DNA from 4 places in the Methylophilus luteus genome. Region 3 is predicted to be linked to each of the others. Evidence: predicted binding sites of a transcription regulator. Region 3 holds the regulator's gene; each other region holds the start of a gene.

Region 1 (7,561 bases), on a different contig from region 3:
CAAAAGACTGATTACTTTTTAGCTTTAAAACATCTGTAAATATCAGGAGATTGAAATGAAAAAAATATTTGGCATCATTGCCGTATCTTTATTGCCATTGATTCCATTAACGGCAGCTGCACACGGTGCCGCGGCATTGCGTTTTGAAAAAACCGTCACCATCAAGGCACCGGCAGCAAAAGTCTGGGCACTGGTCAAAGACTTTGGCAATGTGCAAGCCTGGCATTCTGGCGTTGAGTCTACAAAAGTAGAACAGAAAAAAGACGAAAACGGTGATGACACAACATACCGCACCGTCAAACTGAAAAACGGCGGCACCATGTACGAAAAACTGCGCTCCGTAGACGATGCAGGCATGCGCCTGAAATACGAGTACATCCTGGATAAAAGCACATTGCAACTGTCAAACTTTTACCCTACTGTTACTGTGACTGCCAAAGGCAACGAAACTGTGGTTAGCGTTAAAGGCAGCTATACCCGTGCCGATTCTTCCAACATCCCTAAACCGGAACAAAACGATGATGCTGCTACCAAAGCCATCAACGACTTTTTTGATCCAGGTCTGGAAAGCCTGAAAAAGGTAGCCGAATCGGGAAAGTAATCAACCAGGGTTCTGGAAAAACCGCGCAAGGCAACAGTAAACCCTGGTGGAAGTTCTGGTAAGTCTTACGTAGTCATATTCAAGTTTTTGCAAATGCAGTCCAGGCCAAAAGTCTGACACTGTCACAAATAAAGGGATTGTGTACCACACAATCCCTTTTTTGCTGGCTGGCCGACCGGATAGCCATCGAACATCCTGACAAAAAAAATCACTTCTGCGGCAAATGACTGACAAATACTGTCATTTATCGCCAGCCCCTAACCCCAGCCTTTAGCTTTAAGACTTGATTATCAAATGGTAGAAATAAGGCTTAAAACCTGGTTAATTCTTTTTTATCAATACGTTACAAAGCATTTTCCCTAGGTGGCACAGCTATTGCTTATAGGTTCTCGAACACTGTTAGAAAAGCAGTGACTAAAACAGAAGCTGTTCACTTTAAACTTTGACTCTGAAGGAAACATGATGAAAAAACACGTACAACAAGGTTTTACCCTGATTGAATTGATGATCGTTGTAGCCATTATCGGTATTTTGGCTTCGGTAGCGATTCCAGCTTACACTGACTACACTAAAGAAGCCGCTGAAAGTGCTTGTCAAACAGAAGCAAAAGCATATGCAAACAAAGTAACTATCGACTTTGCTAAAGGCGCAACAACCATCACACCTGCTCAAAACAAAGCATGTTCAGGGATTGCTACGCCAACTAGTGCTACTGGTACATTTACAGCGCAATCTAGGGATCCAGGCAAAGCACTATGGACTTGTGACTTGAGCCAAGGCGGCACCTGCACTAAACCAGCGACACCATAATTTAGACAATAAAGTTCAAAGCCCTGCCTCTGCGGGGCTTTGAATTTTTATCAACAACATTGCAAATATTGCAAAATTTAAATCGAAACATCACTCAAGCCTATCAATTAACTTTGACTATAAGGTGGTTAAATGGATAAGCAAAAAGGTTTTACTCTGATAGAGCTGATGATCGTAGTAGCCATTATCGGCATTCTCGCCTCTGTGGCATTACCAGCTTATCAAAGTTACTCGCAAGATGCAGCCAATAATGCATGCATTGCAGAAGCCAATGCTTATGCCAGAAAAGTATATACCGATATCCAGCTCAGCAAACCTGCTGCAGACATTCCAGCCCCTATTGCAAGGGCATGCGACGTGATAAACAATGGCGAAAAAGTAATTACAATCACCAATTTCATTTCGACAGCCAGGTCGCCCGGAAATGCAACCATCACTTGCGATTTAAACGCGGGCACGCCGTGTAGCATAACCGCCCTGTCGCCTTAAAACTCTACTTTTTGCTTAGGGTTAGATCAGCAACGCAAATCATCAATCCCCACCGCGCTCACTGCTATACTTCAAACTTTTTCAACTTGAGCCAGAATACCCATGTTAGAAAATATTGTCGTCAACCGACAAGCAAATGCCTCCGCCACCGTCATCTGGATGCACGGCCTGGGCGCCGACGGCCATGACTTTGAACCTGTGGTGCAGATGCTGAACCTGCCGCATATACGCTTTATCCTGCCCCATGCCCCCTACCTTCCGGTGACTTTGAATAATGGCTATGAGATGCGGGCCTGGTATGACATTTTTGGGCTGCAGCCAGATAGCCCACAAGACGAAGCCGGCATCAAAGCCATGCAGCAAACCATCAACACTTTGATAGAAAGCGAAATAGCCAAAGGCATAGCCAGCCAGCGTATAGTATTGGCCGGATTCTCCCAGGGTGGCGCGATGGCACTGTATACGGCGACACGATTTACCCAGCCGCTGGCTGGTGTGCTCGCACTTTCTACCTACTTGCCGCTAAAAAACAAGCTGGTCAGCGAGCAGCATGTGGCTAACCGGCAACTGCCTATCTGGATGGCGCATGGCAGATCCGACAGCGTGATCACCCTCTCTACCGCACAAGCTGCCAGGGAGGCACTGCAAGCCGCCGGTTACCCGCTGCAATGGCAGGAATACGATATGCCACATAGCGTGTGCGAACAGGAGATAGCCGATATCCGCCGTTTCCTGCTACAGGTATTGCCGGCCTGATTGCTGACAAACGCTTGAGATTAATCCCGCAAGACTGGGGAGTTTTGTTAAAATGGCAGGCGTTTTAACAGGCTGACCTTCATGAGTGTTGCAAAAAAATCTCCCGCCGCGGCAAGCGATACGCAAAGTTTTGCCCAGCGCATCGCGTCGCTGGAAACCATAGTCAGAAGCATGGAAACCGGCGAGCTGCCTCTGGAAGCCGCGCTGACTGCTTACGCTGAAGGCATGCAGTTGCTGCAAGCCTGCCAGGGTGCGCTGCAGCAGGCCGAGCAGACCGTGGTCATCCTTAATCAGCAACAGCAATTAGTCCCTTTTGACCCTGAGTGAGTCGCCTGAGCCTTCACTTTTCGTCATGACCACTTCATCCATATTATTCGAGCAATGGGCGACTGTACACCAGCAACGGGCGGAACAGGCGCTGGCCAGCGCCCTGCCAGCGGCAGACACGCCACCGCAAAGACTGCATGCCGCCATGCGTTATGCCGTGCTTGGCGGCGGCAAACGTGTGCGCGCACTTCTGAGCTATGCCGCCGCCGAGTTGGTCGGCGCGCCAGCCAGCTCAGCTGATGCAGCGGCAGTCGCGGTAGAACTCATACACGCGTTCTCACTGGTGCACGACGATATGCCGTGTATGGATGACGATGATTTACGCCGTGGCAAACCTAGCTGCCACAAGCAATATGGCGATGCCACCGCCTTGCTGGTCGGCGATGCGCTGCAAGCACTGGCATTTCAATGCCTGGCAGAGACAGCAGCCGCGCAAGCGTTGACCCAGGTGCAGATATTGGCGCAGGCCACCGGTTCACGCGGCATGTGTGGCGGGCAGGATATAGACCTGCAAAGCACCGGCCAACTGCTCACGCGTGACGCGCTGGAAACCATGCATCAGTACAAGACCGGCGCACTGATACGCGCTGCGGCCTTGCTGGGGGCTTATGCTGCCGACCACACTCAGGAGCAGCATATACAGCTGCTCGATCAATACAGCCAGAATATGGGCCTGGCTTTCCAGGTGGTGGATGATATTCTGGACGCGACTGCAGATACGCAAACCCTGGGCAAGACCGCCGGCAAAGATGCCTTGCAGGAAAAATCGACTTACGTCAGCCTGCTCGGCATAGACGAGGCAAAAGCACTGGTAAAGACCTTGTACGAGCAAAGTTTGCAATCACTGGCCGGTTTCGGACCACAAGCTGACTCACTGCGTGGCATTGCCAGATTTATTTGTGAGCGCCCATTCTGATCATGACTTCCCTGTTGTCCCGCATAGACTCTCCAACTGATTTGCGCGCGCTGGACCGCTCGCAACTAAAAGCGTTGGCTGGCGAGTTACGGGCCTTTCTGATCCAAAGCGTGTCACAAACCGGCGGCCATCTGGCCTCTAACCTGGGCGTGATAGAGCTGACCATCGCCTTGCATTACGTCTATCAGACACCGGACGACCGCGTGGTATGGGATGTGGGTCACCAGACCTATCCGCACAAGATACTGACCGGACGCCGCGAGCAGATGGCCTCTTTGCGCAAGGCAGGCGGCATCGCCGGCTTTCCCAAACGCGATGAAAGCGCCTACGACACTTTTGGTACCGGCCATTCCAGCACCTCTATTTCCGCCGCCCTGGGTATGGCAGTCGCCGCCAAGGCTTTGGGCACCAATCGCCGCAGTGTCGCCATTATCGGCGACGGCGCCATGACTGCCGGCATGGCGTTTGAAGCGCTGAACAATGCCGGTGATATGGACACCAATCTGCTGGTGATCCTCAATGATAACGACATGAGCATTTCCAACAATGTCGGTGCGCTCAACAATTACTTGGCACGCCTGATGTCCGGCAAGCTGTATGACAGTGTGCGCCGCAGTGGCAAAAAAGTGCTGGATATCATACCGCCGGTCAAGGAATTCGCCCGCCGTGCCGAAGAGCATGCCAAAGGCATGGTCACCCCCGGCACCCTGTTTGAAGAATTCGGTTTTAATTACATAGGCCCTATCGATGGTCACGATATCGATACCCTGGTTGATACCTTGAGCAATATCCGCCAGTTGCAGGGCCCGCAGTTCTTGCATGTAGTCACGCAAAAAGGCAAAGGCTATAGCCCGGCTGAGGACAACCCGAACAAATACCATGGCGTCAGCAAGTTCGACCCGCAAAATGGCCATTGCCTGACGCTGAGCGAACGCCCTACCTATACCCAGATCTTTGGCGACTGGCTGGTGGACATGGCGGCGGCCGACAGCCGCCTGGTAGGCATCACCCCGGCCATGTGTGATGGCTCCGGGCTGAACCGTTTTGCAGAAGCCTACCCGCAACGTTATTTTGATGTCGGCATCGCCGAGCAGCATGCACTGACTTTTGCGGCCGGCATGGCCTGTGATGGCCTGAAACCGGTGGTTGCCATTTACTCGACCTTTCTGCAACGCGCTTACGACCAGCTGATACACGATATCGCGCTGCAAGACCTGGATGTGCTGCTGGCGATAGACCGCGCCGGGCTGGTAGGAGCCGACGGCCCCACCCATGCCGGCAGTTTTGACCTGAGCTTTCTGCGCTGCATCCCCAATATTGTGATCATGGCACCCAGCGATGAGCATGAATGCCGCCAGATGCTCACTACCGGCTATCAGCACAAAGGGCTGGCAGCGGTGCGTTACCCGCGTGGCAGTGGCATAGGCGCAGCCCCTTCGCCCACCCTGGAAACATTGGAAATAGGCAAGGCGCAATTGCTGCGCCAGGGCAAAAAAGTCGCACTGCTGGCGTTTGGCAGCATGGTGCAGCCAGCCTTGCAAGCAGCCGAATCGCTGGATGCGACTGTGGTCAACATGCGTTTTATCAAACCATTAGATACAGCCATGCTACTTGAAATATCCGCTAGTCATGACTATATAGTGACTATAGAAGAAAACGCGATCATGGGTGGCGCCGGTGCGGCGGTGATGGAATGCCTGCAAGCACACCAGATCGTGAAGCCTGTTGCATGCCTGGGGCTACCTGACCGTTTTATCGAACATGGCTCACACGAAACTATGTTGGCCGAATGTGGTCTAGACAAATCCGGCATTTGTTCAGCTATTGAGAAATTGATAGCTGAGTAGTATATTCAACCATTTATCAAATCGCGGGCAACTCCCGCTTTGGAACCCTGATGAATCAACCCGTAATCCCTGCAGTGATTGAAGACGTACAAAATACTCCTGACGTGCGCCGACTGGATATCAACAAAGTCGGTATCAAGTCTATCCGTCATCCGGTCATTGTCAAAGATAAAACCGGCGGCGAGCAGCACACCGTAGCGGTGTTTGATATGTATGTGCATTTACCGCACAACTTCAAAGGCACGCACATGTCGCGCTTTGTTGAGATACTCAACACCAACGAAAGCGCCATCTCCATAGATTCGTTTGAAACCATATTGCGTCAGATGGTTGAGCGCCTGGAAGCGGAATCCGGCTACGTGGAAATGCGTTTCCCCTATTTCATCAACAAGGCAGCACCGGTATCCGGCGTTAAAAGCCTGCTCGATTACGAAGTCACCTTTATCGGCGAGATCAAGAATGGTCAGTTCGAGATCACGGTGCAGGTCATGGTGCCGGTTACCAGCCTGTGCCCATGCAGCAAGCAGATCTCAAACTATGGCGCGCACAACCAGCGTTCACACGTGACCGTAACTGCGTTGCTGAATGAGTTCATGTGGCTGGAAGACCTGATCACCCTGATTGAAGACCAGGCTTCTTGCCAGTTATATGGTTTGCTGAAACGCCCGGACGAGAAGTTTGTGACCGAGCGCGCTTACGATAATCCCAAATTCGTGGAAGACATGGTGCGCGATGTGGCGGCACAATTGAATGTAGAAAAGCGCATCGTCAAATATGTGGTGGAATCAGAGAACTTTGAGAGCATACACAACCATAGCGCCTACGCACTGATAGAGCGTGATAAACGTATCAGCTGATTAGCTGCACCCCGGCGGCAATAAAAAAACAGCCCGCATGCGGGCTGTTTTCACATCCAGCTATTGATCAATGGCTGAGCATGGGTCAATGACTGAACATAGCTCAATGGCTGAACATGCCGCTCCTGGCATAAGGTTGCGACAAATGCAGCCCTAGCGCGACTATGATCGCGCCCAGCAGCGGAAATAAGGCAGCCAGGGTAAACGTCAGCTGACCGCCCAGATATTGCAGCGCAAAACCACCGAGCAAGCCGCCCAGCGCGCCGCCTATGCCATAGGCCACACTGTTATAGATGGCTTGGCCTTTGGCCTGGTGGCGTCCGGTAAAGTATTGCGTGACCACCTCGACCGCAGCGGCATGAAAACTGCCAAAAGTGAACGCATGCATGGTTTGCGCCAGCAACAGCAGCGCCAGATGATCAGGCACCAGACCCATCATGGAAAAGCGGATCACGCCTATCAGCAGACTGGCGATCAGTATGGTCTTGAGCTTGAAACGTGTCATGATCCACGGCATTTTCATAAAAATAGCGATCTCGCAGATCACGCCCAGCGCCCATAGCCAGCCTATCATGCCTTTACTGTAACCATGCTCGGCCAGGTAGATAGAATAAAAGTTATACATCAACCCATGCGCCGTCACCATCATGGCGCAGCCTACCAGCAGGGAGATCACCGCCGGTTGCCTGAGTATCTTCCACACCGAAAAACTGTCATTGGCGTGCGGCGGCACATGCGCTTCCGGCAGTTTCCAGGTCAGCCCGAACAACAGACACTGTACCAGCAGGATAAACCACAACAGGCTGCGGATGCCGAACCAGTCGGTGAGATAGCCTAGCAACACAGAGGCCACAATAAAGCCCCACGAGCCCCATAAGCGTATCTTGCTGTAATGGCCGTTGGTGCTTGCCAGATGCGCGAGCACCAGCGATTCTGATAACGGCAAGGTGGAGCTGGT
Region 2 (7,561 bases), on a different contig from region 3:
CGTCGTCATTCACTTTCAGGCTCTGGCTGATACCGTCATTGAGGTAGCGTATAGGGTGCCGGTCTGCCTGGCTGCCGGGCGGGCAAGGCCATTGCAGCGAACTATCGCGCAACTTGTCGTGGCTGACGCCACGGATGTCATAACCGGTGTTCAGGTTGGAGCTGCGGGTGATCTCTGCAAATACTTCGGCGCTGCTGCTGTAGCTGAACCCGTCGCTAAAGCCCATCTCGCAAGCGACCCTGGCGATGATCTGCCAGTCAGCCATGGCTTCGCCCGGGGCAGGCACAGCCTGCTGCGTCAGCGTCATATTGCGTTCGGAGTTGATCATCACGCCTTCGGCTTCGGCCCACAAGGCACCAGGCAGCAGAATATCGGCATAACGGTTGGTTTCGGTATCTAGGAAGGCGTCCTGCGCGATCACCAGTTCGGCTTGCTCTAAAGCGGCGATCACGTTTTTGCGGTTGGCCATGCTGGCGACCGGGTTGGTACAGATCACCCAGCAGGCTTTGATCTTGCCGGCCTTCATCTGCTCGAACATGGCGACGGTGCCGCCACCGAGGCGGGTGTGCAAGGTGCCTGGCGGCACTTGCCATAACTGTTCTATGAACTGGCGGTCTTGTTCTACCAGCACAGTGCGCTGGCCTGGTAAGCCCGGGCCCATATAGCCCATTTCGCGGCCGCCCATGGCATTCGGTTGCCCGGTCAGCGAGAACGGGCCGCTGCCGGGGCGGCAGATCGCGCCTGTGGCCAGGTGCAGGTTACAGATGGCGTTGGTGCTCCAGGTGCCATGCGTGCTCTGGTTCAGGCCCATGGTCCAGCAGCTCATCCAGTTTTTGCTGGTGCCTATCCAGTCTGCGGCCTGGCGAATGGCGTTTTCACTGAGGCCGGTGATGGCGGCGACTTTTTCCGGGGTGTAATCCTGCAGAAAGTCGGGCATCACCTCCCAGCCTTCGGTGAATTCGTCTATAAATGCGGCATCGGTATGGCCATTGATGACCAGCAGGTGCAGCAGGCCATTGAGTAAGGCCAGGTCAGTGCCAGGCTTGATCTGCATGAACAGGTTGGCTTTATCGGCCGTGGTGTTGCGGCGCGGGTCTACCACGATTAATTTGGCACCGGCTTTGACTCTATCCATCATGCGCAAGAACAGGATAGGGTGGCAATCGGCCATATTGGCGCCGATGACAAAGAACAGGTCGGTCTGGTCAAAGTCCTGGTAAGAACCCGGCGGGCCATCGGCCCCCAGTGACAACTTATAACCACTGCCGGCGCTGGCCATACACAGGCGTGAATTGGATTCAATATTGTTGCTGCCCAGGTAGCCCTTGACCAGTTTGTTGGCCAGGTACTGGGATTCGATAGACATCTGGCCGGAGACGTAAAGCGCGATCGCGTCCGGGCCATGCTGGTCAAGAATGGCGCGTAAGCGGCGCGCGGTCTCCTTGATGGCGGCATCTATGCCGGTGCGTACCGATTCCTGGCCGCGCTGCTGGCGTACATAGGCGTATTCCAGCCGGCCTGAGTCAGCGATGGCTTGTATACAGGTACTGCCCTTGGTGCACAGGCGGCCAAAATTGGTCGGGTGCTGTTTGTCACCATAGACCTTGATCACTTTCTGCTCCTTGGTTAAGTGACCTTGGACCTCCATGACGATACCGCAGCCTACACCGCAATATGGACAGACTGATTTGACTTTAGTGATCATGCTCGCCCTGGCCTACCCTGCGCTCACACCTGCACCCAGACGGTGCCGCCACGCAGTTCCACCGCATAGATGGGTAGGCGCACCTCGGCATTTTCTACGCAGATGCCGGTGTGCAACTGGTAATGGTGTTTGTAGATGGGCGAGGCCACCACGCGTTCACCGCCGAGGTCACCGACGATGCCGCGCGACATGACGTTGGCATCGCTGTGCGGATCGTAGTTGTCGATGGCGTAGAGCTGGTCATCGTGCAGGCGGAAGATCGCCACCTGGCGGCCATCTACCAGCGCACATACGCCGGTGTTGGGCCAGATGTCATCCAGTGCGCACACCGCATGCCAGGTGCCGCTATCAGGGTTAGATATAGCCGCAGGCGCAGTGTGTTCAGATACGGCTGCTTGTTGCAATTGACTCATAGGTTTACTCCATTCATTACTCGGTGGTGGCCAGGATAGGGATGACCTTGGCCTGCTTTTTTTCTTCTACCGTCGCCGGGCGCATCTGGTCGCGCTCCTTGACGAAGACGATGTTGTTGTCACCAGCCACGCTGTTGACAAAGCTGCGGAAGCGCTTGCGTACTTCAGGGTCGTTGACGGCGGTCTTCCATTCATCCTGGTAGTTGTCCACCACATGCTGTATCTGTGCTTCCAGCTCGGCGCCCAGGCCCAGGCTATCGTTGATCACCACTTGCTTGAGGTAATCCAGGCCGCCTTCGAGGTTGTCGCGCCAGGTGCTGGTACGTTGCAGGCGGTCGGCAGTGCGGATATAGAACATCAGGAAGCGGTCTATCATGCGGATCGCGTCTTCTTTACTGAGGTCGCTGGCGATCAGTTCGGCATGGCGCGGTTTCATGCCGCCGTTACCGCACACATACAGGTTCCAGCCACTTTCGGTCGCGATCAGGCCTACATCCTTGCCCTGTGCTTCGGCGCATTCACGCGTGCAACCTGATACGCCGAACTTGATCTTGTGCGGTGCGCGCAGACCTTTGTAACGGTTCTCCAGTTGCACGGCCAGGCCTACACTGTCGTCCACGCCATAACGGCACCAGGTCGAACCTACGCAGCTTTTTACAGTACGCAACGACTTGCCGTAGGCATGGCCGGATTCAAACCCGGCAGCGATCAGCTCTTCCCAGATATTCGGCAACTGTTCTACGCGCGCACCAAACATATCCACGCGTGCACCACCGGTGACCTTGGTATACAACTTGTATTTTTTGGCGATCTGGCCGATGGCGATCAGGCCATCCGGCGTGACTTCGCCGCCGGGCATACGCGGTACTACCGAGTAACTGCCATCTTTCTGGATATTGCCGAGGAAGTAATCGTTGGAGTCCTGCAGCGAGGCCAGGTCTTTCTTCAGGATAAAGTCGTTCCACACCGAAGCCAGGATGCTGGCGGCAGTCGGTTTGCAGATGTCGCAGCCCAGGCCTTTGCCATGTTTGTGCAATAGTTCGTCAAATGTCCTGATCTGTTCCACGCGCACCAGATGGTAGAGCTCCTGACGCGAGTAGGGGAAATGTTCGCACAGATGGTTGTTGACGGTCATGCCCAGCTTGACCATTTGCGCTTTCATGACCTGGGTCACCAACGGCACGCAACCGCCGCAGGCAGTGCCTGCCTTGGTGCATGACTTGATCGCCCCTATGCTGCAATGACCGGCCGCGACCGCTTCACCGATGGCGCCTTTGCTGACGTTGTTGCACGAGCACAGTACTGCCGTATCCGGCAATGCATCCACGCCCAGTCCGGGTTTTTCCTTGCCATCGCTGGCAGGCAGGATCAGGAACTCGGGGTTTTCCGGCAAGGCCATGTCGTTGACTGTCATTTGCTGCAAGGTGCCGTACTCATCGGCGTTGCCTATCAGCACCGCGCCCAGCAGTTTCTTGCCATCTTCGCTGACGACGATCTTTTTGTAGATATTGCGCACCTCATCGGTGTACTGATAGCTGCGGCAACCGTGGGTCTTGCCATGTGCATCGCCGACGCTGGCTACATCCACACCCATCAGCTTGAGCTTGGTGCTCATGTCCGCACCCTGGAAAGTAGTCGCGGTTTCGCCTGCCAGGTGTGCGCAAGCGGTGCGCGCCATGTCATAGCCAGGCGCTACCAGGCCGAACATCTCGTCGTTCCAGCTGGCACATTCGCCTATGGCGTAAATGTCATGGTCGCTGGAGCGCGAGAAATCATCAATGGCGATACCGCCACGCGCGCCTATGGCCAGGCCGGCGTCTCTGGCCAGCTCATCACGCGGACGGATACCGGCTGAGAACACTATCATGTCGGTTTCCAGCCAGGTCTCATCAAAGAACACCATGCGGTGGCGCGCAGTCGCGCCATCGACGATGGCGGTGGTGTTGCGGCTGGTGTGTACGTGTACGCCCAGCTCCTCTATCTTGCTGCGCAGCACGCGGCCGCCAGCTTCGTCTACTTGTACTGCCATCAGGCGTGGTGCGAATTCCACCACATGGGTATCCAGGCCCATGTCGCGCAAGGCCTTGGCACATTCCAGGCCTAGCAGGCCACCACCTACCACGACGCCGCTGTTGGCGGTCTTGCCTGCGGCGGTCATGGCTTCCAGGTCTTCTATGGTGCGGTAAACAAAGCAGTTGTCGCGGTCGCGCCCGGCGACAGATGGCACGAACGGCACCGAGCCGGTCGCCAGTATCAGTTTGTCGTAGGGCAGCAGGGTGCCGTCGGTCAGCGTGACCGTATGCTGATGCCTGTCTATATGACTCACACGCGCATTCAGGCGCAATTCCAGCCCGGCCCTGTCATAAAAACCAGGTTCTACCAGTGACAGGTCTTCAGCCGTGCTGCCGGAGAAAAAACTGGAAAGGTGCACCCTGTCATAAGCCGGACGAGGTTCTTCGCCCAGCACCGTGACCTGCAGCCCGGCTGCGGCCAGGTCAGGGTGGCGTTTTACCAGTTCCTGCATAAAATAATGTCCCACCATGCCGTTGCCGACTACTACTATGCGGGTGTGTTGATTCATCGTATGTTCCCCATCTGATGCAGGCTAGTGACTGTGTGGCGCTGGTTTGCCACGCACATGGCCATGCTGTTTAGCTAGCTTAAAAACGAAAAAAGGCGTCCATAGCTGATTCCGCAACTGCCTGATGCAATGCTGCGAAAAATAGCTATGGACGCCGTTGTCCATTAAGAGATTTCCTGACTCAGAAACCTCTTTTGTTAAAAAAATACTCATTGTTTAGCAACGAAATTTACTAGCGGATAAGCAAGCCATATGCCAGGACGGGGTGTGCCGGTTTTGAAATGGCATAACTGATTGTTTTGTATAAATTTATTTTTAGGGTTTGCGGCTTTAATAGCGCTAGATGGGCGTGCAGGCAGGGGCTGGCAGATAGCCCACCGCGCACGGTTATGATGCAGAAAAACGCGTTTGCACCAGAATAGGTCTTAGCCGGCAGGCCTGGCTATTTTTGCAGCAGCAACGCGGATGCTTCAGGTAATAAACAGCAGGTAGATCAGGATAAGATTGGCAAACAGCGAGCAGATCGCCAGCCACTGCCATTTGACCAGCCTGGCGCGTGCGATCAAAGGCGTGCGTGGAATGACCACCGGTTTCAGCTCCCCATGTTCCAGCGCCAGCAGCATTTCTTCTGCGGTTTCAAAGCGGTCTTCAGTTTTTCTGGCGATCGCTTTGAGTATGACGTTTTCGAGCCAGGCCGGGATCTCGGGCCGGTAACGGCTGGGCTTGATAGGCTCGCCGAAACGCGGTGACTGGAAAGGCTCTATCTCGCCATAGGGATATTTGCGCGTGAGCAAATGATACAGCGTGACGCCGGCAGCATAGATATCGGCCTGGCGGTCAGCCACCTGGCCAGCAAACAGTTCAGGCGCCATAAAACTGGGCGTGCCCGGGTTTTCCATCTGTTCTGGCATGGGCAGGGTAGGGTTGAGCGCGACGCCCAGATCGAGGATGCGCAAACGGGTATCGCTGCCGATATGGATATTGGCCGGCTTGATATCGCGGTGCACGATATTCAGGCGGTGCAGCATGCTTAAGCCGCGCAACAGGTCCTGGCCGATATTGGCGACGCCATTCATGGTGAAATGGTGGCCGGCATCCAGCCGCTGTTGCAGAGTAGAGCCTTCATGCCAGGTCATCACATAATACAGCGCACTGCGCTGATCCAGCGTCAGCGGCAATATCTGCGGCACACATTGCGAGACTACGCGCTTGGCCAGCCATTCTTCATTGAGCAAGGCTTCGCAGCTTTGTTTGTCATCGGCGCGCGACGGCTGCAGGGTCTTTAATACAAACAGTTGCCCGGCGCTGTTTTTCACCTGGTACAAGATACTCAGGCGCGAATCATGTATCACGCGGGTGACGGTAAAGCCGTCCAGCTGGCTGCCGACGGCGAGCCTGGGTGGCAATGGCAGGCTGAGCGCATCGGCCAGCATATCGGTCAGGTGGTCCTGGCCTACACTTTCAATATTGACGATAACGGCAGAGGCATTATCCTGGCCGCCTTTTTCCACCGCCAGTGCGGTCAGGTATTCGGCCACCATTTGCGGTGATCTATACAGCATCAGTCCGCGGTGGATCTCGGCGTCGCCCAGCGCCGCCCACACGCCATCGCTGACGATGGCATAGACATCGCCGGCTTGCAGCAGGCCTTCGGCATAATCTACCGTCAGCTGGTCATCCAGCCCGACCGCGCGTTTGAGCACATGGCGCATATCCGGCCTGTCCCAGACATGGTCTGTGGTCAGGCATTGCAATGACTGTTCACGCAGGCGGTAGATACGCGTGTCGCCCACATGCGCCAGCACATACCGTTGGCCGCGCAACACCAGCATGGACAAGGTGGTGGCCATGCCAGCCATCTTGCTGTCCTTGCGGGCCTGCGACAATACCCACAGGTTGGCCGCCTGCACTACTTTGTCCAGCGCATGCTGTATGGTCCAGGTCTCCGGGGTGGCGTAGTAATCAGCCGAGATACTCCTGGCGGTCATTTCTGACGCTTCGGCACCGCCGGCGCCGCCGCTGACGCCATCGGCGACCAGCATCAGCGCGCCCTTGATCGCCTGTTGCGATTCAGACGGGGTGACCACGGTGACATAGTCCTCGTTACGCGGCCTGGGGCCTATCACGCTATGTTCACCTACTTTAAACACAAGACTCATAAGCCGGCTATTTTAAAGGTTGCAAGATTGGGTATTATCGTCGGTCAGGGTGTCGCAAGACAACTGCCAGGCTCAATTGGCAGGCTTAAACCTTGGCCGCAGTCACGCTGGCCGCGCCCCAGGTCGTACGCCAGCGGTTTTTCACGCCAGTCAGGCCTACCAGTGCCAGTACGGCTAATCCGGCAAAAATGATCAGGCCAACCTGGTAGCTGCCGGTGATCTGCTTGGAGTAACCCAGGCTGGAAGCCAGGTAAAAACCGCCTATGCCACCGGCCATGCCGACCAGGCCGGTCATCACGCCTATCTCTTTACGAAAGCGCTGCGGCACCAGTTGGAACACCGCGCCGTTACCCATGCCCAGCGAGGCCATAGCCAGCACGACTACGCCCAGCCCGGCGATCTGGGTAGTGATGCCAAAACTGAGGATGAACAGGAAGACGGCAGCCAGTACATACATGGTGCTCAGGGTGCGTATGCCACCTATGCGGTCAGCCAGCAGGCCACCGAACGGGCGCACCAGCGAACCGGCAAATACGCAGGCGGCGGTGAAGTAACCGGCGTGCACCGGGTCAAGGCCATACTGGTCGTGGAAATAGATGGTCAGCGAAGAAGCCATGCCGACAAAGCCGCCGAAGGTCACGCAATAGAACAACATGAACCACCAGGCATCCTTGTCTTTCAACACCGCCATATACTGGGACAA
Region 3 (7,561 bases):
GTGTGGCTTGTCAGGGCGAGTTTCGCGACCGCTTATGCCTAAGTCCGGCAAAGCAACGGACGAAAGTCCTGAGGTGAGCAACGCAGGAAACAAGCGGATGCTAGGGTGCATTTCTTTTGGTTACGTTTTCTTTGTGCAAGCAAAGAAAAGTAACTCGCCTAGAGGCGAAAGAAAATGGTGAATCAGATCACTAAACCACCCAAAGAAATACCTAACTACAACTCCAGTAAGTGCATCACTCGCGCTGCACGGTCCGCACAGGTTGCGCTAGCCAAGTTGCGCACTCCTCAATGCCGAGGATAACACCGGCTATGCAGTGGCGTGATGCTGGGAAATTAAAGCGATTTGCGCAGATTAGCTGGCGGTATGCTCAATGACTCACGGTATTTGGCAATGGTACGCCGTGCCACCACTATGCCCTGTTGCGCCAGGGTATCGGTGATCTGGTTGTCAGAAAGCGGTTTTTTCTCGTTCTCTTCTGCCACCATTTGCTTGATCAGTGCGCGTATGGCGGTTGCCGAGCAGGAACCGCCAGCATCGGTAGCGACTGAGCTGCCAAAGAAGTATTTAAGCTCATAAACTCCGCGTGGAGTGAGCATGTACTTGTGGGTGGTGACGCGCGAAACAGTACTTTCATGCAGGTCTAACTCTTCGGCGATCTCACGCAGCACCAACGGTCGCATGGCGATATCGCCGTGCTCAAAGAAGTTACGCTGCCGGTCTACAATGGCTTGTGATACGCGCAATATGGTCGAGAAGCGTTGCTGGATATTCTTGATCATCCATTTGGCTTCCTGCATCTGGCTTTGCAGGTACTGGCCCGAGCTTTCACGGTTACGTTTGAGGATGTCGGCATACATCTGGTTGATGCGCAGTTTGGGGATCACGCCGTCGTTGAGGGTTGCTACCCAGATACCTTTGATCTTTTTCACCACCACATCGTGCTGGATAAAATGGTCATGGCTAAAGTTGGAGAACTCGCTGCCCGGCCGCGGGTTTTGCTGGCGTATCAGTTGCTGCGCGCCTTTGAGTGAGGCTTCATCGCAACTGAGCTGTTTGCGCAGCTTGATAAAATCTTTATTGGCCAGCAACGCCAGATGGTCTTTCACCAGCGCGATCGCAATTTTCAGGTAGGGCGTGCTGGCCGGCAGGGCCTGCAGTTGCAGCAACAGGCATTCGCGCAGGTCACGCGCACCTATGCCTATGGGGTCCAGGTTCTGGATCAGCTTGAGCGCTGTTTCCAGTTCCAGCAGGTCGACTTCTAGTTCCAGCGGCAGGTTGTCTACCACTTCCTGCAAGTCTTGCTCCAGGTAGCCGTCGTCATTGATGCTGTCCAGCAGCAGTTTGACCAGGCTCATGTCGCGGTGCGACAGGTGCGCCAGCTGTATCTGGTCTATCAGGTGCTCACGCAGGCTGATGCTGCTGGCGTCCTGGCGTGAAAAATCGCCGTCTTCATCGTCGGTATTGTTGCGGCCTGCCTCATCCCAGTTGCTGGTGCTGCCAAACTCGCCGTAATCGTCTTCAAACTCCGGCGGCGTGAATTCTTCATTCAGGTTGGGCAGTTCGCCTTCATTGCCGCTGAGGTCATCGCGCAACTCTTCGCGCAAGGTGTCGGCCGGCGAGGGGATATCCTGTTGGGTGGCGACATCAAATGAGCTGGCGTCTTCGACTTCTGCCTGTGCCGCTAACGGGGCGTCTGGCGTGTTGTCTTCAAACTCGCCTTCTTCATTATTGTCGGCCATCTCGAGCAAAGGGTTCTCCTGCAAGATGGCTTCCAGCTCCTGGCTCAGTTCCAGCGTCGACAGTTGCAACAGGCGGATAGACTGCTGCAGCTGCGGCGTCAGTGCCAGGTTTTGCGACATGCGTAATTGCAGGTTTTGCTTCATAAGGACTTACAGCCTAAAATTTTTGCCCAGATAGACTTCACGCACACCCTCATTCTGAATGATCTCATCGGGGGTGCCGGCCGCAAACACTGCGCCTTCGTTGACGATATAGGCGCGGTCACAGATATCCAGCGTTTCACGCACGTTGTGGTCTGTGATCAGGATGCCGATATTCTGGCTGCTCAGGTAACGGATGATTTTCTGGATCTCTATCACCGCGATCGGGTCTATGCCGGCGAACGGTTCATCCAGCAAAATAAATTTCGGGTCGGTGGCCAGGCAACGGGCGATCTCTACCCGGCGACGTTCACCGCCGGACAAGCTGACCGCCTGGCTGTTGCGTATGTGCTGGATATGCAACTGGTCCAGCAATGACTCCAGTTTGGCTTCACGCTCTTCTGCGGTATAAGGGCGGGTTTCCAGGATAGACAGTATGTTATCGGTCACCGTCATCTTGCGGAAAATAGAGGCTTCTTGCGGCAGGTAGGCCAGGCCCATGCGCGCCCGTTCATGCATGGGGGCGTGGCTGACGTCGGTGCCGTTCAGGGTGATATGGCCGTCGTCTAGGGCGACCAGGCCGACTATCATGTAAAAGCTGGTGGTTTTGCCTGCCCCGTTCGGGCCCAGCAAGCCTATGACTTCGCCGCTATGTAGTTCCAGCGTCGTGTTTCTGACCACGGTGCGACCCTGGTAAGCTTTTTTTAAATGGCTGACGCTTAAATGGCTATTGTCTGGTGAAGCAGTGGTTTGCATATTGCCAGTCTTTACTGAGGTTCTTTCTTGGTTTCGTTGCTGGTGCCGCTGGCTGCCGGTTCAGGCCTGATCTGTAACGAGCGGTTCATGCGCAACCCTTGCTGTGCATTGGCCTTGTTATCTATGACCGGTGGCGTGGTTTTACTCTTGGGCTGAATGATCGCCTTGACCCGGCTGTTGGCAGTGCCGTTAGGGTTGGCTTTGGTGCCACCTATCACTTCGGCATATTCCGCATTGGCGTCATAGCTGATGTAATCACCGGTGACTATGTCTTCGCCACGTTTGACCCAGGCATTGGTATACAGTTGCACTTTATCCATGCGGCCGTTGTATTCAATGCGCTGGCCACTGCCTTGCATCCACTCGTTCTTGCCGGTGCGCTTTTGCTTGAAAGTGGTCGGCGTAGCCGGGCTGCCTATGCAGGTGCTATGCTGAAAACCGTCCTGGTCTTCGCGCACTATCATTTTGTCAGCCTTGATTTGCAGCGTGCCCTGGTTAAGGATGACGTTGCCGGTGTAGGTGCTGATCTTTTTCGCATCGTTGACGCTCACGGTGTCGGCTTCGAGCTCTATCGGTTGTTCACGGTCAGACTCTTCGGCCCTGACGGTGTTTGACCACTGCAACAGCGTAGCCAGTAGCAGGCAGGTCACATAAAATAATTGCTTGTGCGTTTTCAACTCATCTCTCCAGGAATCATCTATCCTTGATTATTGACCTGTGTCAGGCCTGGTTTTTTTGCTGCTGCGGGCCGGTTTTTTCGGTTTGCCAGCCTGGGCGGCAGGCGCTGCATTCACTGCCACCGGCGCGCGTTCATAATGTACATGCACCCGGTTGAATAATTGCATGGTTTCGGATTTTTTATCAAAGCGCATGCCAGTGCCTGTGACCACGCTACCCGGCTGCTGCAGTATAGTCACTGGCAGATCGGTGTAAGCGATATCCGTGTCCGGTTCAACAAACAACTGTTCTGTCTTTAGTTGCATTTCGCCTTTTTCGGCGGTGGCCTGGCGCACTACTTTCACCTGCTTTACAAACTCCACCAGTTTACCATTGCCGGATATTTTGCCGCGCTGGCCATAAATCTGGGTGTAAGGCATGTTCTCGCCAAACTGGGTGAAGCGCGGCCGGTCCAGTTCAGTGTAATCGCTGTCAGGATAATGGCGCATTTGCGAGGCGGCCAGTACATATTTGATACGGCCACTGGCGTCGGTACGCGTGCTGACAAAATTATAAAGCATGTAATCTGGCGCATGCCGGCTGACGCCAGTCATGCGCGAGGCTTCCTCCTGCACCGTCTGGTTGATCCAGAAGGTCAGCAAAGCCAGAAACACCATCAGGCTGATCGGTAGCAGAATCGGATATTTAAGCATAGATACAGACCCCGGCTAGCCTAAACCACTTTCGCTTTCAGCAAGTCATGCATATTGAATGCCCCTGCCAATTGCCGCTGCTCGTTCACCACCAGAAAACCGTTGATGCGGTGTTGTTCCATCAGGCTGATCGCTTCAACAGCCATCTGCTGCGTACCCAGCAACTTGGGTTGCCGGCTCATGACGCTGGTGATAGGCGCCTGATGATCGGTCAGGCCTTGCACGAACAAACGGCGTATATCACCGTCAGTAAACACGCCCACCGGCTGCTGTTCTGCATCGACAATGGCAGTAAAACCCATGCCCTTGCTGGAGATCTCTTGTATGGCTTGCTGCAGCGTGGCGTTTTCTTTCACGCTGGGGATTGCATCGCCGCTACGCATCACATCTTTGACCCTGACCAGTAAGCGCCGCCCCAGGCTGCCGCCGGGGTGGGAGTGGGCAAAGTCTTCTGCGGTGAATTCACGCAGTTCCAGCACGCATAAGGCCAGTGCGTCACCCAGAGCTAATGCAGCAGTGGTGCTGGCGGTAGGGGCCAGGCCCAGCGGACAGGCTTCATGGCTGACTGCTGCACTCAAATGCACTTGCGATTCACGCGATAAAGTCGAATCTGTGCTGCCGGTGATGCTTAAAATTCGCGCACCCAGACGGCGTATCGAAGGCAATATGTTAATGATCTCATCGCTCTCGCCGGAGTTAGAAAGCGCGATCACCACATCTTCAGCCGTGATCATGCCGAGGTCACCGTGGCTGGCTTCAGCGGCATGCATAAAAAAAGCCGGGGTGCCGGTGCTGGCAAAGGTGGCGGCGATCTTGCCGCCGATATGGCCGGATTTGCCCACGCCAGTCACCACTACGCGGCCACGGCAGGCAACGATCATATGCACAGCAGCTTCAAACGCAGCACCCAGGCGTCCGGCCAGCTGGCGGATCTCGTCTGCTTCGTGCAATAACACATTGCGCGCTTTTTCCACGATGTCAGAACTTTCAGCAAGTTTGACACCTGATTTTGCTATACTCATGGTCGCTAAGTATAGCAAGTGACCGCCCCGGCAAGAAAGCAAAACGCAGCTTTTTTAATGATTTTTTAATATCAGGCACATTTTTTGCATTAAACAAAGATTTGTGGCAGCATAATCAGGCTGAAACAATTCTGTTTCATCATAAGATCATCAGACCACGCGAGCTGTAATCACTACCGGTAGCGCAGCGTGGTCTTAATTAATTGCTTTAGAATTTTTGCATGTTTGACTCCCTAATCCATTTACTCTTGTTGCTCACCAGTTCGGTATTCGCCGTCGGTTTATTCCGCATATTGGGCATGCCTGCCATTCTGGCTTATTTCATGATAGGCATAGTCTTGGGCCCGCACGCATTGGGCCTGATACAGGATGAAGAAACCGGTCGCCAGGTGGCCGAGTTCGGCATTGTGTTCCTGATGTTTAGCATAGGCCTGGAATTCAGCCTGCCCAAGCTTTACGCCATGCGCAAGACCCTGTTCGGCTTAGGCGGCGGGCAAGTGATCCTGACGCTGCTGGTCAGCCTGGTGCTAGGAAAAATGGCCGGCCTGAGCCTGACCACCGCCTTTATTATCGGCGCTGCGCTGACCATGTCGTCAACTGCTATTGTTTCCAAGATACTGATGGAACGCGTGGACCTTAACTCCCGCCACGGCCGCCTGAGCATAGGTGTGCTGCTGTTCCAGGACCTGGCGGTCATCCCTATCCTGGTGCTGATCCAGACTCTGGGTGCGCACAGCAATAACTGGCTGGATGTGCTGGGTCTGACCCTGCTGAAATCGTCAGTGCTGTTATTCCTGTTATTCAAGTTTGGCAAAAACATCCTCAACTTCTGGTTTGAGTTGGTTGCCAAACAACGCTCGCGTGAACTGTTTGTATTAAACGTGCTGATGGTGACCTTGCTGATGTCTGCAGCCACCAATTTTGCCGGTTTGTCCTATGCGCTGGGTGCGTTTGTCGCCGGCATGCTGATCTCTGAGACCAAATACCGCTACCAGGTGGAATCAGATATCGCGCCTTTCCGCGATATCCTGCTCGGCCTGTTCTTTATCAGTGTCGGCATGCTGCTCGATGTCAGGGTGATCCTGGATAATGCAATGCTGGTGGTGCTGTTGCTGGCCTTATACCTGCTGTTCAAAATGGGGCTGATCGCGGCGCTGACCAAGTTTTACGGTTTTGAGATGGGTGTGGGTGTGCGTACCGGCATCATCCTCGGCCAGGCCGGCGAGTTCACTTTTGTGGTGCTGGCCCTGGGCTTGCAGACGCGTTTGATCGATGGCGATGCCTTGCAACTGGTGTTGTCGGTCGCCGTGCTTTCCATGCTGGTGGCGCCGTTTATCATTCAATACAATGGCCGCATCGCACGTTACCTGGTGAAAAGCTATACCCGCAATAGCATTAAAGGCGTAGACACCATACAGGAGCACAGCCAGGAGCTGAAGGACCACGTCATTATTTGCGGTTATGGCCGTAGCGGCCAGTACCTGGGCCGTTTCCTGCGTGAAGAGAATATCCCCTATGTCGCGCTTGATATGGATGCCAGCCGCGTGCAGGAAGCAGCCTCAGCGGGTGAGAATGTGATTTATGGTGACGCCAGCAGGCGCTCGGTGATGGAAGCCGCCGGACTGGCGCGTGCCAAAGCCGTCATCATCAGCTATGCCGAAACGCGTGGCACCATGAAAGTACTGGATGTGATCAAAGAACGGCATCCCAACCTGCCGGTGATCGTGCGCACCCATGATGACAGCGAGATGGATGAGTTGCGCGCCGCCGGTGCGCACGAAGTCGTGCCAGAGATACTGGAAGGTAGCCTGATGCTGGCTTCACACGCACTGGTCACCCTGGGCGTGCCGTTGAACCGCGTGGTCAAGCGTATCCGCCTGTTCCGCGAAGAGCGCTACAAAATGTTCAAGGGTTATTTCCGCGGCGTCAGCGACGCAGATGCTTCTACCGCTTCATTGCCGCAATTGCATTCAGTGGAAATGTATAAGAACTTTTATGCGCATGGCCTGCGGTTGGACCATATCCCGTTTGAAGATTTTGCGGTCGAGGTCAAACAACTGCGCCGGCCGAATATGCCAGAACCCATAGTGCCCAGAGGCGATATCGTTCTGGTTGAAGGTGATGTGCTGGTGCTGCTGGGCAGCAATGCCGCCCTGATCGCCATGGAAGTCTATTTGATTTCTGGCCGCAAACCTTGATCCCCACTCTGATTTCAAACCAGCTGCTAACAGGGTAAAGTTGGCAGCCGGTTTGGTCTGCCGCTGGTTTAAATTCAGTGCTGGTTTAAATTCAGTGCTGGTTCAACCCACTTGTAAAATACACGCGTTTTTTTCCTGAAAAAATCTTTATGGCAAACACTTCGGTATTAGTCGTCGGCGGCGGCATCGTCGGTTGTCTGACCGCCATGCAGTTGCGCAAGCAAGGTCATGAGGTCACGGTGGTCGAACGCAATATCATTGCTGCCCAAACCTCGGGTGAGGCTTCCTGGGCCGGGGCAGGCATCGCTTTTCCGCTGTTGCCGTGGTTCTAC
Region 4 (7,561 bases), on a different contig from region 3:
CCCCGTTTGTGCGCATTTCGATCAAGGAGGTGGTCAAGTCGCTGATAGAGGCTATCCTGCTGGTCGTCATCATTATGTATGTGTTCCTGCAGAACCTGCGTGCCACGCTGATCCCGGCCATCGCGGTGCCTGTGGTGTTGCTGGGCACTTTTGGCGTGCTGGCTGCGTTTGGTTTTTCTATCAACACCCTGACCATGTTCGGCCTGGTGCTGGCGATAGGCCTGCTGGTCGATGATGCCATCGTGGTGGTTGAGAACGTAGAACGCGTGATGCGCGAAGAAGGCCTGGGACCTAAGGAGGCGACGCAGAAGTCCATGCGCGAGATCACCAGCGCCCTGATCGGTATCTCGCTGGTGCTGTCGGCGGTGTTTATCCCCATGGCGTTCTTTGGCGGCGCCACCGGCGTGATCTACCGCCAGTTCTCCATCACCATCGTGTCTGCCATGCTGCTGTCAGTGGTGGTGGCGCTCACCCTCACCCCGGCGCTGTGCGCCACCATGCTGAAACCGGCACATCAGGGCCATGCCGGCAGCGGCGGCCTGTTCGGCTGGTTCTTCCGCTGGTTCAACCCGGCTTTCCAGGCGTTTGCCGACGGCTACCAGGCCGTGGTCGAGAAGATACTCAACAGAAAAATCTTCACCATGCTGATCTATAGCGGCATCCTGCTATTGCTGACCGTGTTATTCATGCGCCTGCCCAGCTCTTTTCTGCCGACTGAGGATCAGGGCGTGCTGATGACGCAGATACAGTTGCCGGTGGGGGCCACCGACGACCGCATGCAGCGTGTGTTGCGGCAGATAGAACATTACCTGGATAACCAGTCTGAAGTGGTTGCCGAATATCTGACCATCGCCGGCCTGGGCCAGGGCGGTGGTGGCAGCCAGAACAGCGGCCGCGCATTTATCCGCCTGAAAGACTGGGAACAGCGCGGCGAAGGCCAGGACGCCGCCAGCCTGGCTGACCAGATGACCAAAGCCTTGTCCAAGATCCGTGATGCCAAACTGTTTGTCAACCAGCCTTCGCCGGTACGCGGCCTGGGCCAGGGCTCAGGCTTTACGCTGGAGTTAAAGGATGTAGGCAGCCTGGGCCACCAGGCACTGATGGACGCCAGGAACCAGTTTATCGCGGTGGCGGCAGAGAACCCCAAGCTCAATCGCGTACGTGCCAGCGGGCTGGATGATACGCCTATGTTCCGCCTGAATATAGACGACCAGAAAACCGGCATTTATAACCTGACCACCGCCAATATCAACACCACATTGTCTATCGCCATGGGTGGTACTTATGTCAATGACTTTATCAATAAGGGCCGCGTGAAAAAGGTTTACCTGCAAGGCGATGCCCCCTACCGCATGCAACCCGAAGATATCCAGCAATGGTATGTGCGTAACAGCAGCAATGACATGGTGCCATTCTCGGCTTTTTCCAGCAGCAAATGGGTGTCGGGCTCGCCCTTGCTGGAGCGCTTCAACGGTATTTCTTCCATGGAGATCGTCGGCGAAGCCGCCAAGGGCACCAGCACCGGCGAAGCCATGCGCATAGTAGAAGACATCATCAAGCAATTACCGGCCGGCATAGGCTATGAATGGAGCGCGCAATCCTACCAGGAAAGATTATCCGGCTCGCAGGCACCATTGCTGTATGCCGTGTCTGTGGTCTTTGTGTTTTTGTGCCTGGCTGCACTCTACGAAAGCTGGGCGGTGCCGTTCTCTGTCATCCTGGTGGTGCCGCTAGGCATACTGGGCGCAGTGCTGGCCACCAGCCTGCGCGGCATGACGGCGGACGTTTACTTCCAGGTCGGCTTGCTCACCACCATAGGGCTGTCGGCTAAAAACGCCATTCTTATCGTGGAGTTCGCCAAACACCTGCAAGAACGTGGCCAGCCGCTGCTTGAAGCGACACTGCAAGCAGTCAAGCTGCGCTTGCGGCCTATACTGATGACTTCACTGGCGTTCGTATTTGGCGTGATCCCGCTCGCCTTCAGCCATGGTGCAGGTGCAGTGAGCCGCCAGGCGATAGGCACCGGCGTGCTGGGCGGCATGCTGACCGCCACTTTCCTTGGTGTGTTCTTTGTACCTCTGTTTTATGTGCTGATACGCACGCTGTTCCCCTACCAGGCAGAAGCGCAGCACCCGGAAGCCGCCACATGAAGCTGACCAGACTGAATCTTATGCTGACTCTCAAACACCTGGCGTGGATGCCAGGCGCGCTGGCACTCAGCGCCTGTATCAACCTGGCCCCGTTTTACAACCAGCCAGAAGCGCCAGTGCCTGCCAGCCTGGGCACGGTGAACACAGAGCAGAAACCACTGACTGAAGTCAGCTGGCAATCTTTTATCACCGATAAACGCTTGCAGCAGGTGCTGGACCTGGCCCTGAAGAACAACCGTGATTTGCGGGTGGCGACCCTGAACATAGAGCGGGCCAGGGCACAATACCAGGTGCAACGTGCGGACCTTTTCCCTACCGTGAACGCGGCCCTGTCTGAAACCGCCTCCAAAGGCATGTCGAATGTAGGCAATAACGGCAATGTGTCAGCCGGTACTGTGGCAGCCAGTAATAACAGCAGCGGCAATGTATCGCATGTTTACCGTGCCACGCTGGGCTTCAGCGCTTATGAGCTGGACCTGTTCGGCCGCGTGCGTAACTTGAACGCGCAGGCCTTGCAGGCATTTTATGCCGAGCAGGAAAACCGCAAAAGCACGCAGATCAGCCTGGTGGCTGAAGTCGCTACCGCCTGGCTGACGCTGGCCGCAGATAAAAAACGGCTGCAGATCGCGCAGCAGACCTTGCAAAGCCAGCAGAATACTTACCAGATCAACCAGAAGATGTTTGACCTGGGCGTGGCCAACGCGCTCACTCTCAAGCAATTGCAAACCAGCGTCGACAATGCGCGCGTCGCCGTGGCTACCTACAATATACAGATACAGCAGGACACTAATGCCCTTAACCTGCTGGCTGGCAGCATGGTGCCGGTGGCCTGGTTGCCGGATAGCTCACTGGCCAGTGTGGCGCTGACCACCGCCCTGCCCCGCGGCGTGACTTCCAAGACTTTGCAGCAGCGGCCGGATGTACGTGCCGCCGAACACCAGCTCGAAGGTGCCAATGCCAATATAGGCGCCTTGCGCGCGGCTTTTTTCCCCACCATCAGCCTGACCACCACCATAGGCACGGCCAGCACCGAGCTCAACGGCCTGTTTCAAACCGGCTCGCGTATCTGGACGTTTGTGCCGCAGATCACCCTGCCTATCTTTAATGGCGGCCGTAACCGTGCCAACCTGACCGTAGGCGAAAAGAACCAGCAGATACTGCTGGCGCAATATGAAAAAACGGTACAGACCGCCTTCAGGGAAGTCGCAGACGTGCTGGTGCAGCGCGAAGGCTTAAAAGCGCAGATAGAGGCGCAGAAGTCACTGACTGATGCCGCCGCGGCAGCCTTTCAGCTGGCGGATGCGCGCTTTAAAAACGGTGTCGATAGCTATCTGGTGGTACTCGATGCGCAAAGAACCCTTTATACTGCCGAGCAATCCCTGATCACCCTGCAGTTAAACGATGCTGCCAGCCAGCTGACTTTGTACAAAGTGGTGGGCGGCGGCTGGCAGTAGTTTTTACCCTGCCAGTCACGCCAGCGCCAGCTTCAGAAACTAGCCTAAGAAACTAGCCTAAGAAACTAGCCTAAGAAACTAGCCTAGGAAACCAACCTAAGAAACCAGGACTTTACACCCACCTGCATAACCCGTTTTTTTAAGCCAGCGCATGTGTGCGCCATAAACGTGCACATTTTTTGCTTGGTATTTTTTGTGATGAATACAGATATTTCCCCCGAACAGACCATAGTCCTGGCAAAAATCAGGCATATCGAAGAGCTTGAACGCCTGGATACCTGCATCCAGTTTGTTGAAAGCATAGGCCAGATCATCCATCAGGTGCAGGCCGAGCGTGGCGCCAGCTGTTTATACCTGGCTTCGGCCGGCAAACGGTTTGCGCCTGAGCGCGCTGATATCATCAGCCACAACCAGGCGACAGAAGCAGACTTCAGGCAGGCCTTGCAGCAGCATCTGCACCTGGACCTGTTGACCGACGCCAGGCAGCTGACGCTGATCTCATGGATATTGCTAGGCCTGGACCAGCTGGTCGCCCTGCGTCACCAGGTCACTTTACAGAAGATCTCGTTTACTGATTGCATGGAATCCTATAGCCGCCTAATCAGCAGCCTGATCGCGCTGATCTTCGAGATCTCGGACAGCTCGGTCAACAGCAAGATCTCCACCTGCCTGCTCACCTTGTATAACCTGGTGCAGACCAAGGAGTTTGCCGGCCAGGAGCGCGCAGTCGGTTCTTACATCTATGGTTCCGGCAGTGTGCAGCAGGCGCACCAGCAACGCCTGCTGGAACTGATAGACCAGCAAGACCGCCATATAGAGTTATTCTGCCAGTTCGGCAATCAGGAGTTACGCACTGCCTGGGATAAGCTGCAGGCTACCGCCCCCTACCGCCAGCACCAGCAACTGCGGGCCAGGCTCACCACCGCAAAAGACCACCAGCCGCTGAAACCCAGTGATGCCGATATCTGGTTCGACCTGTGCACGCAAAAACAGACCAGCATCTGGCAACTGCAGTGCGTGCTGATCCAGAAGATGCATGACATGTTGGAAGTTTTGACCCACAAAGCCAGGCATGACCTGGAATATACCCAGGAATACCTGCAGGCCATCAGTGCCAAGGCTACGCCAGCCAGCACGCTGGATGGCACCTTTTTTAATCTGTCTATCCCGGTCGAAAGTGCGCTGAGTTTTCAGGCGCATGACAGCGCCCAAGCCTACCCTATGGCTTCCATGATCAGCTTGCTGCAACAGCAATCACGCCAGATCGCCGATATGGAAAGCGAGTTGTCGGATACGCGCAAAGCGCTGTCAGAACGCAAGCAGATAGAACGCGCCAAAGGCCTGCTCATGAGCAAGCTGGGCATAGATGAGATGGAAGCCTACAAGACCATGCGCAACCTGGCCATGGAGCAAAAACGCAAGATCATAGACGTCGCTGAAAACATACTCACCCAGCAAAAACTCCCTTCCTGATTGCTCTATTTGATGGTGCATGCGCACTGAATAAGTGCGATGCCTGGCGCGCTAAATGGCCTTGCACCGCCCTTGCAGCGGGTTTTTCTTTCTGAAACCCGCTTTTTTTCACTATTTTTGCAGTTGGCATACCGCTTGCTATATGACACTTAAGCACCACGGAAACGGGTGCCATTGTCAACGGCGATAATGGCTATGATGTATGACCGGGTGTGAAGTTTAATAAATGGATTTCCAGGACAAAGGCGTCCTGATGGTATCGCGCAAGCAATGCCATCAGGACGCCTTTTTTGTTTTTCATTTTCCATATTCATTTATTTTTTCAAGGGAGCAGACATGAGCAGTTCAGATAAAAAAGATCTGGTACAACCCGCAACACCACCTCAGCCCGAATCAGTGGATAGCCAGCGCCGTCATTTCTTTATGCATACCATGGCCGGCGCATTTGGTGCTGCCGCCATGATGAATATGGTGCCGTCTGCCATCCGCAGCCAGGCCTGGGCGGCTGGTTCAGATGCGCCCGAGATCACCGAAGTGAAAGTCGGTTTTATCCCGCTCACCGACTGTGCCCCTATCGTGGTGGCCGCACAAATGGGCTTCGATAAAAAATACGGCATCAAGATCGTGCCGTCCAAGGAAGCCTCCTGGGCCGGCGTACGCGATAAACTGGTCAACGGCGAGCTGCATGCCGCCCATGTGCTGTACGGCCTGATCTATGGCGTACAGCTGGGCATAGGCGGCCAGCAAAAAGACATGAATATCCTGATGACCCTCAACCATAACGGCCAGGGCATCACACTCGCCAACCAGTTGAAAGAAAAAGGCGTCACTAGTGGCGGCACCCTGAAACGCCTGCTGGATAACGAGAACCGCGACTTCACCTTTGCCCAGACTTTCCCTACCGGCACCCATGCCATGTGGCTGTATTACTGGCTGGCCAATTACGGTATCAACCCGGTCAAAGATGTGAAAACCATAGTGGTGCCTCCGCCACAGATGGTGGCCAATATGCGTATAGGCAATATGGACGGCTACTGTGTAGGCGAACCCTGGAACGCACGCGCCATTTACGACAAGATAGGCTATACGGTAGCCACCAGCCAGGATATCTGGACCGACCACCCGGAAAAAGTGCTGGGCACCAGCGCCGACTTTATTGCGAAAAACCCGAATACCGCGCTGGCACTGACCAAAGCCATACTCGAGGCCTGCCGCTATATAGACGCGACCAAGAACCGCCCTGAAGTGGCCAAACTGATCGCCGGCAAGGCTTATGTCAATGCGCCGGAAGAAGTGATAGAAGGCCGCTTCCTCGGCCACTACGACAATGGCATAGGCAAAAAATGGGAGGACCCCAACTACATGAAATTCTTCAACGACGGCAAGGTCAATTTCCCTTACCTGTCAGACGGCATGTGGTTCCTGACTCAGCATAAACGCTGGGGCCTGCTCAAGTCTGACCCCGACTACCTGGCCGTGGCCAAAAAGGTCAACCGCATAGACATCTATACCGAAGCGGCCAAGGCGCTGGGCATCAGCGTACCCGCCGACCCTATGCGCAGCAGCAAGCTGATCGATGGCGTAGTCTGGGATGGCAAGGACCCTAAAGCCTACGCCAACAGTTTCAAGGTGAAAGCCTGATCTTTAAAGGAGAATCAGCATGTCAGTAGTCAGCTTGAATAAAGAAAAAAACGTGCACACCGCTGAGCCCACTGTGAACTCAGCCCCTGCACAACCCGTTGTTGCTGTGGTTATCCCTCTCTCGACCACAGCTACAGCAGCCACTCCGTCGTTGCAGCGGCGGAGCACATGGGCGGCAACCACCAGACCAGTGTTTGAATGGTTGTTGCCGCCTGTGATCGGCTTGCTGGTATTCGGCGCCATCTGGGCCACTGTGGCCGCGCTGACCCAAGGCCTGCCAGGCCCGCTGAAAACCTGGCAATCGGCAGTGGAGCTGTTCAGTGACCCTTTTTATATCAACAACCCGAACGACATGGGCATAGGCTGGAACATCCTCAGCTCGCTCAAGCGCGTGGCGACCGGGTTTGCACTGGCAGCCATGGTCGGTATCCCCATGGGTTTTGTCATAGGCCGTTACGCCTTTATGTCGCGCATGGCGGCCCCTATCATCAGCCTGCTCAAGCCGGTGTCACCGCTGGCCTGGTTGCCTATAGGCCTGCTGGTTTTCAAGGCGGCAGACCCGGCAGCGATCTGGGTCATTTTCATCACCGCAGTGTGGCCTATGATCATCAACACCGCGGTCGGCGTCAGCAAAGTGCCGCAGGATTATATGAATGTGGCCAAAGTGCTCAACCTGTCGGAATGGAAAGTAGTGACCAAGATACTGCTGCCTTATGTGATGCCATACATGATGACCGGTGTGCGCCTTTCCATAGGGGCAGCCTGGCTGGTGATCGTGGCCGCTGAAATGCTGACCGGCGGCATGGGTATAGGCTTCTGGGTGTGGGATGAATGGAACAACCT

The links. Region 3 encodes sigma-54, which starts transcription at its own class of promoters, with help from an activator protein. Its sites were predicted from a motif close to TGGCACNNTTCCTGCT; they were not measured.
Region 1: ACFQ1Z_RS08195 (pilin) is a predicted target of sigma-54. The motif match lies at 966-981, and genes of this name have one in related genera.
Region 2: nirB (nitrite reductase large subunit NirB) is a predicted target of sigma-54. The motif match lies at 4,942-4,957, and genes of this name have one in related genera.
Region 4: ACFQ1Z_RS00685 (nitrate- and nitrite sensing domain-containing protein) is a predicted target of sigma-54. The motif match lies at 3,773-3,788, and genes of this name have one in related genera.

What each region holds. Positions count from the first base shown of each region.
Region 1 is NZ_JBHTKB010000001.1:1,750,041-1,757,601, forward strand. Features, by position in the region: gene ACFQ1Z_RS08190 (SRPBCC family protein) at 56-601, shown strand; gene ACFQ1Z_RS08195 (pilin) at 1,064-1,411, shown strand; gene ACFQ1Z_RS08200 (pilin) at 1,544-1,900, shown strand; gene ACFQ1Z_RS08205 (alpha/beta hydrolase) at 2,003-2,656, shown strand; gene xseB (exodeoxyribonuclease VII small subunit) at 2,738-2,983, shown strand; gene ACFQ1Z_RS08215 (polyprenyl synthetase family protein) at 3,009-3,899, shown strand; gene dxs (1-deoxy-D-xylulose-5-phosphate synthase) at 3,902-5,746, shown strand; gene folE2 (GTP cyclohydrolase FolE2) at 5,797-6,603, shown strand; gene ACFQ1Z_RS08230 (MFS transporter) at 6,707-7,561, opposite strand, start outside.
Region 2 is NZ_JBHTKB010000001.1:141,778-149,338, forward strand. Features, by position in the region: gene ACFQ1Z_RS00635 (molybdopterin-dependent oxidoreductase) at 1-1,705, opposite strand, end outside; gene nirD (nitrite reductase small subunit NirD) at 1,729-2,118, opposite strand; gene nirB (nitrite reductase large subunit NirB) at 2,135-4,699, opposite strand; gene ACFQ1Z_RS00650 (protein kinase domain-containing protein) at 5,170-6,858, opposite strand; gene ACFQ1Z_RS00655 (nitrate/nitrite transporter) at 6,944-7,561, opposite strand, start outside.
Region 3 is NZ_JBHTKB010000002.1:1,128-8,688, forward strand. Features, by position in the region: gene ACFQ1Z_RS09500 (RNA polymerase factor sigma-54) at 336-1,886, opposite strand; gene lptB (LPS export ABC transporter ATP-binding protein) at 1,893-2,639, opposite strand; gene lptA (lipopolysaccharide transport periplasmic protein LptA) at 2,651-3,316, opposite strand; gene lptC (LPS export ABC transporter periplasmic protein LptC) at 3,347-4,009, opposite strand; gene ACFQ1Z_RS09520 (KpsF/GutQ family sugar-phosphate isomerase) at 4,030-5,031, opposite strand; gene ACFQ1Z_RS09525 (cation:proton antiporter) at 5,253-7,229, shown strand; gene ACFQ1Z_RS09530 (NAD(P)/FAD-dependent oxidoreductase) at 7,379-7,561, shown strand, end outside.
Region 4 is NZ_JBHTKB010000001.1:153,295-160,855, reverse strand. Features, by position in the region: gene ACFQ1Z_RS00695 (efflux RND transporter permease subunit) at 1-2,150, shown strand, start outside; gene ACFQ1Z_RS00690 (efflux transporter outer membrane subunit) at 2,147-3,604, shown strand; gene ACFQ1Z_RS00685 (nitrate- and nitrite sensing domain-containing protein) at 3,803-5,077, shown strand; gene ACFQ1Z_RS00680 (CmpA/NrtA family ABC transporter substrate-binding protein) at 5,414-6,718, shown strand; gene ntrB (nitrate ABC transporter permease) at 6,738-7,561, shown strand, end outside.